One region of the Pseudomonas sp. LS1212 genome, then DNA from elsewhere that is predicted to be linked to it. Evidence: riboswitches for the same ligand, from Rfam matches in the RefSeq annotation. Region 1 holds a riboswitch; each other region holds the start of a gene.

Region 1 (2,256 bases):
TCGAGGATCATCGGGTCGAGGAAGTCCGGGCCGCACTTGAACACCCGCACCTTGCGCCCCTGGTTACGGTGCAAGCGGGCCAGTGCGGCGGTCACGGTGGTCTTGCCCTGGCCGGAAGCCGGCGCGGCGATCAACACCGCCGGGCAATGACGCGCATCACTCATAGTTCGATGCCTTTCTGGGCACGAATGCCGGCCTGGAACGCGTGCTTGAGCATGCCCATTTCCGTGACGGTATCGGCCAGTTCGATCATTTCGGGCTTGGCGGCGCGGCCGGTCACTACCACATGCTGCATGGGTGGGCGTGCCTGCAGGTCGCCGAGCACCTGATCGAGGTCGAGGTAGCCGTGCTTGAGGGCGATGTTCAGCTCGTCGAGCACCACCAGACTGATCGACGGATCGCTCAGCAACTGGCGGGCCACCGCCCAGGCTGCTTCGGCCGCGGCGATATCGCGCTGGCGATCCTGGGTTTCCCAGGTGAAACCCTCGCCCATGACATGGAAGCGAACCTGCTCTGGAAAGCGCCGGAAGAACAGCTCTTCACCGGTGCTGGTGCGGCCCTTGATGAATTGCACGACACCACATTGCATGCCGTGGCCCATGGCCCGGGCGAGCATGCCGAAAGCGGAGCTGCTCTTGCCTTTGCCGTTGCCGGTCAATACCAGCAACAACCCACACTCGTTCGGCGCATTGGCAATGCGCTCGTCGATCACGGCCTTTTTGCGCAGCATGCGCGCCACATGGCGCTCATCACGTTCGGTGGTTTCAGTCATCGCAGCTCTCCGCTAACGCGCAGATGGCCGGCATCGACGAAGCACCACGACAGACGGGGCGCCAGCCCTGGCCTGGTGGCAGGAAATCGTCAATGCCGCTCTCACCCGCGCGACAGATGGATGGATCAAAGCAGACGCAGCGTGCGGCGGCCGTGCCCGGATCGGGCCCGGCGCGCGTCAGGCTGCGTGATGCCGTGGGATGTTTCAGGCCGGTCTCCGGGCTCATGAGTGGGGTGCGCACACCCAGGTCACACGCCTTCCCGGACCCGAACCGCATCCAGTGGCCACTGCGCGACCTTGACTCATTTACCGTTGCGGGGGCAGCGCCGGAATCGCGCGCCATGCACGCCCACCGGCTTCCCTGTTTCACTCCGGCAACCGAAACGATTGCAGAGCACCTGGAACAAGTCGCGAAGGTTAGAGGGTTGGGGATGGAGCGTCAATTATTGGTGGCCGATGACGTGGGCAACAAAATCTGGCGGGTAACGGCTGCCCGGTGACGCTCAGCGTTTACGGCACAGGGTCAGGCCATCGCCCAGTGGCAAGAGCGAAAGATCGACGCGCGAGTCATCCTTCAAGGCGCGATTGAGCGCCTGGATGGCCCGGGTATCGGCGCTGTCGGGTTCGCTCTGCAGCACCCGACCGCTCCATAATGTGTTATCGAAAATGGCCAGGCCGCCAACCCGCAGCAGACGCAAGGCGTATTCCAGATAAACCGGGTAGTTGGCCTTGTCGGCGTCGATGAAGATCAGGTCGAAACTGCCGCCCTGACCTTGCCCCTCCAGTTGTGCGAGGGTGTCCAATGCCGGCGCCAGGCGCAGATCGATCTTGTCGGCCACCCCCGCCTGCTGCCAATAACGCAGGGCCGTCTGGTTGTAGTCTCCCGGAAGATCACAGCAGATCAATCGCCCCTGCGCCGGCATCGCCTGAGCCATGCACAGGGCGCTATAACCGGTGAACGTGCCGACTTCAAGCAGCCGCTGCGCCCCGATCAAGCGCACCAGCAAGGCCAGGAACTGACCCTGTTCGGGCGCAACCTGCCAACGCGCCATGGGCATCGCCTGGGTTTCGGCTCGCAATTGTTGCAGCAGCGGTGTTTCGCGCAGCGAGACGTCCTGCAGGTAGTGGTACAGCGCGTCGTCCAGGTAGAGCGTTTGGGCGGTCATGCCGGCCTCCCTTTGTCAGGGGTTACGCGCCAGGCTGGTCGGCTGCAGGACGCGCTTGGCGTTGAGGTAGGTCTTCTGCCAGTAGGCATTGGACAGGTAATCCAGGCGTACCGTACCACCAGTGGCCGGCGCGTGGACAAAGCGCCCTTCGCCGACGTAGATACCGGCATGGCTGACCTGCGACCCGCCGTTGGTGGCAAAAAACACCAGGTCGCCGGATTGCAGCGCATCGCGCCCGACTTCGGGAGCGCGCAGGCCGATCATTTCACGGGTAGAGCGCGGCAGGGAAATACCGGCAGCATCACGGTAGACGTAACC
Region 2 (2,256 bases), 2.2 Mb from region 1:
CCAGGTTGCCGCCAGTGGTGGAAAGTAGGCGCTGCCAGCCATCTTCCGGCGCCCAGGCTTCGGCATCGTGGCTGTGCCCGGCCGCAGCGCCGTCGGCATGCTCGTGTGCTTCGACGGCAGGGGCCGCATTTTCATAGGTTTCCGCTTGCAGGATCAGCGGGACGACCCAGAAGCTTTGCAGCAGGGTCAACAGCAGGGCGGCGAGCAGGCCGGTAAAGCCTGCAGTCCGGGCAATGCGCTTGATCATGTTGGCTGTTCTCAATGGCACGGGAAAGCGGCGCTGTGACGGGTGTCATGCGCGGCGTTGTGAACGGCTTCGATGTGCGAGAAACCGGCGAAATAGACCAGGCAGATGCCGAGCACGGAGGCGCATATGGCGACGACCAGGCGTTGGGTCTGGGTGGACGTGACGACGGCTGAGTGGCTGGCGGTAGTGATGGGCATGGCGCTTCCCTCTTGTGGTGATCGAGGCGGCCAAGCGCGAAGAACCCCTGCGCGCGAGCTCGCAGAGGTATCAACAGCGCCCGCCCACCGCGGGTTTGTCAGGTATGGTCTGGGCCGGTCTCCGGGCTTGCGAGGGGCTGGCGTGTTGCTCAAGCCTGCAAGAATCACCTTCCCATGCCGGACAGCTGGCACAGTGGATCTGATTCTTCTCTCGCTTACCGTTGCGGGGGCAGCGCCGGACTTGCCAGGTAGTGTAGTAGCACCTGACGCACCGGTTTCCCGTTTCACCCTGTGAAGGGCACCCAAACGAATCCGCGTAGGAGAGCATGGGTGGGTGGGGGGCGTCAAATGGCATGTGGGGTGTTGGTTGCTTGGGTATGCGCCTGTTCACACCTTTGTAGCCGCTGCCGAAGGCTGCGCTCGCGTGCGAAGCAGGCGCAGGATCTTGAGATTGCCAGGGGGCCTTGCGGCCCCAGCGCAGCCTGGCGGCAGCGGCTACGCCGATCGAGGTGCGCCGGACAGGGAGCCCCGCCGCGCAATCAACTCGACAGATGCGATTGACCAACCCGCAACCACTGCGTAGCCTTGCCCATTCGAGGTTCTCCAGCCTTCAAGCCGGAGCTAAGACGGGAACGCGGTCCAATGCCGCGGCTGCCCCCGCAACTGTAAGCCGTGAAAGATCCGACAATGCCACTGCACTGATGCGGGAAGGCGTCGGGCTCGCCGATCGAAAGCGATCGGCACACAGCAAGCCAGGAGACCTGCCTCGGACAGATTCTCACTACAACCGGGCGGGGTGATCCGGTGGCGAATGCGACCTCGTGCCTGGCACCGAGGTACTCGTCCTGCATGCCCGCCATCCGCCAAGGGCATCCAATGAAAACACTGGCCAAACTTCCCGTCACCATCGTCACCGGCTTCCTCGGCTCGGGCAAAACCACCCTGTTGCGACACATGCTCGACAACGCCCAGGGCCGACGCATCGCCGTCATCGTCAACGAATTCGGCGAGCTGGGTATCGACGGCGAGATCCTCAAGCAATGCAGCATCGGCTGCACTGAAGAAGAAGCCAACGGCCGGATCTTCGAACTCGCCAACGGCTGCCTGTGTTGCACCGTCCAGGAAGAATTCTTCCCCGTGATGCGCGAGCTGGTCGAGCGCCGCGGTGACCTCGATCATATCCTTATCGAAACCTCGGGCCTGGCGCTGCCAAAGCCTCTGGTCCAAGCCTTTCAGTGGCCGGAAATCCGCAGCGCCTGCACCGTCGATGCGGTCATTACCGTGGTCGATAGCCCAGCCGTCGCTGCTGGCACTTTCGCCGCCTTCCCGGATCAAGTGGATGCCCAGCGCAAGCTCGATCCGAACCTGGACCACGAATCGCCCCTGCACGAACTCTTCGCCGACCAATTGGCCAGCGCAGACCTGGTCATCCTCAACAAGGCGGACCTGATCGACGCCCAATTGCTCGCCGCCGTGCGCCGCGAAGTGGCTGAAGAACTGCCGCCGGCGGTCAAAGTGATCGAAGCCAGCAGCGGTCGCCTGCCGCTGGAGGTCCTGCTGGGTCTGGGAGCCGAGTCGGAGGCGCATATCGATGCTCGTCGTACACACCACGACCACCATGACGGCGATGATCACGACGATCATGACCACGATGCCTTCGACTCCATCTCCATCCAATTGCCGCAAGCAGATGAGAGCCTGCTGCTCGATGCCCTGACCCAACTGGTGGTGCAACACGGCATCCTGCGGGTCAAGGGTTTCGCCGCGATTCCCGGCAAACCCATGCGCTTGCTGATCCAGGGGGTCGGCACA
Region 3 (2,256 bases), 1.0 Mb from region 1:
ACCAACTAGCTAATCCGACCTAGGCTCATCTGATAGCGTGAGGTCCGAAGATCCCCCACTTTCTCCCGTAGGACGTATGCGGTATTAGCGTCCGTTTCCGAACGTTATCCCCCACTATCAGGCAGATTCCTAGGCATTACTCACCCGTCCGCCGCTCGCCACCAGGTACAAGTACCCGTGCTGCCGCTCGACTTGCATGTGTTAGGCCTGCCGCCAGCGTTCAATCTGAGCCATGATCAAACTCTTCAGTTCAATACTGCTTGGGTTTTGAGAAAACCCTAAACTTGGCTCAGCAATCTCAAAATGAACTATATGATTGCTCATGTAGCCACTTGTGATGCTGATAATCTTTCTGACTATCAGTCTGAGCTCACAAGCACCCACACGAATTGCTTGATTCAGTTGTTAAAGAGCGGTTGGTTGATTCTTTCGTCTCAACCGAGGTGCGCATTTTACGCTTTCCTCTGTCTCTGTCAAGCGTTTATTTTCAGAAGTTTTTCGATTTTCTCGTTTAACTTCAAACACTTGACTCGCTTCGATCTCTCGTTGCGGGAGGCGAATTCTACAGCGTTTCAAACCGTTGTCAACGACAAAAATGATGGCGGTTGCCAAGCCCTGCTCTTGCAGCTTCTGCAGCTACTTACTGAAAGCACTCTATATAGTCAGCGTTGCACTGTTCGGTTTAAACCAGGGTCGCGATGTCGCTCGGCTCAAATACTTCTAATCCGCACATGGGCCCCCCTTGGGCAGCATGATCGACTACCATGCCGCCGCCGGTTTCCAAATGGGATTAATAGGGAATCCGTGGTGCTTATGCAGCATCAAACGGAACTGCCCCCGCAACTGTAGGTGCTGAGCCTGCTCCTGAACTGCCACTGGGATTGCTTCCGGGAAGGCTGGAGCCAGGCGATGACGCATCAGTCAGGAGACCTGCCGGCCAAGCAAATCACTAACCGGCGGGGTGTCCGGGAAGGACATCCTTGCCGCGCGCGTCACCTCGGTGACCGGCCTTGCACTGCTCCTGCGGCAGCGTTCGATGATGTGTTTCCAGACTGTACACCCCCGCTCCGCGTACGCTTCAAATGGAGATTGCATCATGCTGCTGCCCCGCTTTGCCGCCCTCATCACGGGTCTGGGTCTGTCCGCCCTCGCCCATGCGGCCCCTACCCACTATCCCCTGACTGTAGAGAACTGCGGCAGCACGCTGACCTTCCAGCACGCACCAGGCCGTGCAGTGACCATCGGCCAGGCCGGCACCGAAATGCTCTATGCCCTGGGGCTCGGCGACAAGCTGGTCGGCACCTCGTTGTGGTTCAACGATGTATTGGCCAAGTACAAGGCACAGAACGACAAGGTCGAACGCCTGGCCGATAACGATCCAAGCTTCGAGGCAGTGATCGGCAAACGTCCGGAGCTGGTGGCAGTGCAGCTGGAGTGGATGGTCGGCCCGCAGGGGGCGGTCGGCACGCGCGAGCAGTTTCACGAACTTAAGATCCCGACCTACCTGATACACCAACTGCCTTGCCCGGTTGATGCCAGCCATGCCCAAAGATGATGCCGATGTGCAGGTGAACACGCAAGTCAACGTTCTGTCCGAAAAAGACGCTGCAATTCGCTTCGCCTTCGCTTTACCCAAGGCAGCGCATGAAGCTGGCATTAGCCCGCAGGAAGCCTGCAAGGCCCCACGCTGGCAGTCGCCGGACACCCTACCCGGACAGCATGCCCCTTGTCCTGCCTGAACCCGTAGACGATCCTGACCGCACCCGCTGGGCAGAAGAGTTATCCCTGACGGATGAGCAAAGGCGCGACAACGCCGTGGTCCGGCAAACCCATAGTGGCAACCTTGAAAGCTATGCCGGCTCAGCCGCCGAGCAGGCGCTGGCGCGTCGTCGTAGAGAGCTACTCTAGGCGTCGCCAGCGAGAACTAGAAAATGCATGAATGGAGTGAGCGTGTGGGATCAAAGCGGACCGTCGCGTACTAACGTGCCGCATAACCGGCTGCCAACTAAGAACAGTATAGTCGGCAGTCCGGGCTGATGTAACTGTTAGGCAGTTACGGTGGGCAATACTTCGCTTTTTGTCACCCCACCTTGGCTACAGTATCTTTTCCAAAGCTTTAGCCTGTTTGATCCAGTCTTTCACCAATTCAAAGGTGGGTGCCCTACCTACCAATTTGATTTTCTTTTGTTCAATCAATTCCTCCAACTCAGAGTGCAATTTTTCTGGCCGTTGCTTGGCAAGATCGGGAATCGCTTT

The links. Region 1 has a riboswitch for cobalamin ahead of cobO (cob(I)yrinic acid a,c-diamide adenosyltransferase). Riboswitches for the same ligand answer to the same signal wherever they lie in the genome.
Region 2: it holds a riboswitch for cobalamin, as region 1 does, so the genes downstream of both, cobW (cobalamin biosynthesis protein CobW) here and cobO (cob(I)yrinic acid a,c-diamide adenosyltransferase) in region 1, are expected to answer to the same signal.
Region 3: it holds a riboswitch for cobalamin, as region 1 does, so the genes downstream of both, NVV94_RS15400 (ABC transporter substrate-binding protein) here and cobO (cob(I)yrinic acid a,c-diamide adenosyltransferase) in region 1, are expected to answer to the same signal.

Annotation. Positions count from the first base shown of each region.
Region 1 is NZ_CP102951.1:4,343,067-4,345,322, forward strand. It holds gene NVV94_RS20215 (cobyrinate a,c-diamide synthase) at 1-164, opposite strand, end outside; gene cobO (cob(I)yrinic acid a,c-diamide adenosyltransferase) at 161-772, opposite strand; cobalamin riboswitch at 962-1,189, opposite strand; gene NVV94_RS20225 (class I SAM-dependent methyltransferase) at 1,276-1,938, opposite strand; gene NVV94_RS20230 (C40 family peptidase) at 1,954-2,256, opposite strand, start outside.
Region 2 is NZ_CP102951.1:2,167,769-2,170,024, forward strand. It holds gene NVV94_RS10155 (CbtA family protein) at 1-247, opposite strand, end outside; gene NVV94_RS10160 (CbtB-domain containing protein) at 259-444, opposite strand; cobalamin riboswitch at 539-765, opposite strand; cobalamin riboswitch at 1,024-1,228, shown strand; gene cobW (cobalamin biosynthesis protein CobW) at 1,321-2,256, shown strand, end outside.
Region 3 is NZ_CP102951.1:3,300,276-3,302,531, forward strand. It holds rRNA gene NVV94_RS15395 (16S ribosomal RNA) at 1-252, opposite strand, end outside; cobalamin riboswitch at 758-953, shown strand; partial or broken gene NVV94_RS15400 (ABC transporter substrate-binding protein) at 1,097-1,510, shown strand; gene NVV94_RS15405 (hypothetical protein) at 1,645-1,908, shown strand; gene NVV94_RS15410 (DUF4332 domain-containing protein) at 2,095-2,256, opposite strand, start outside.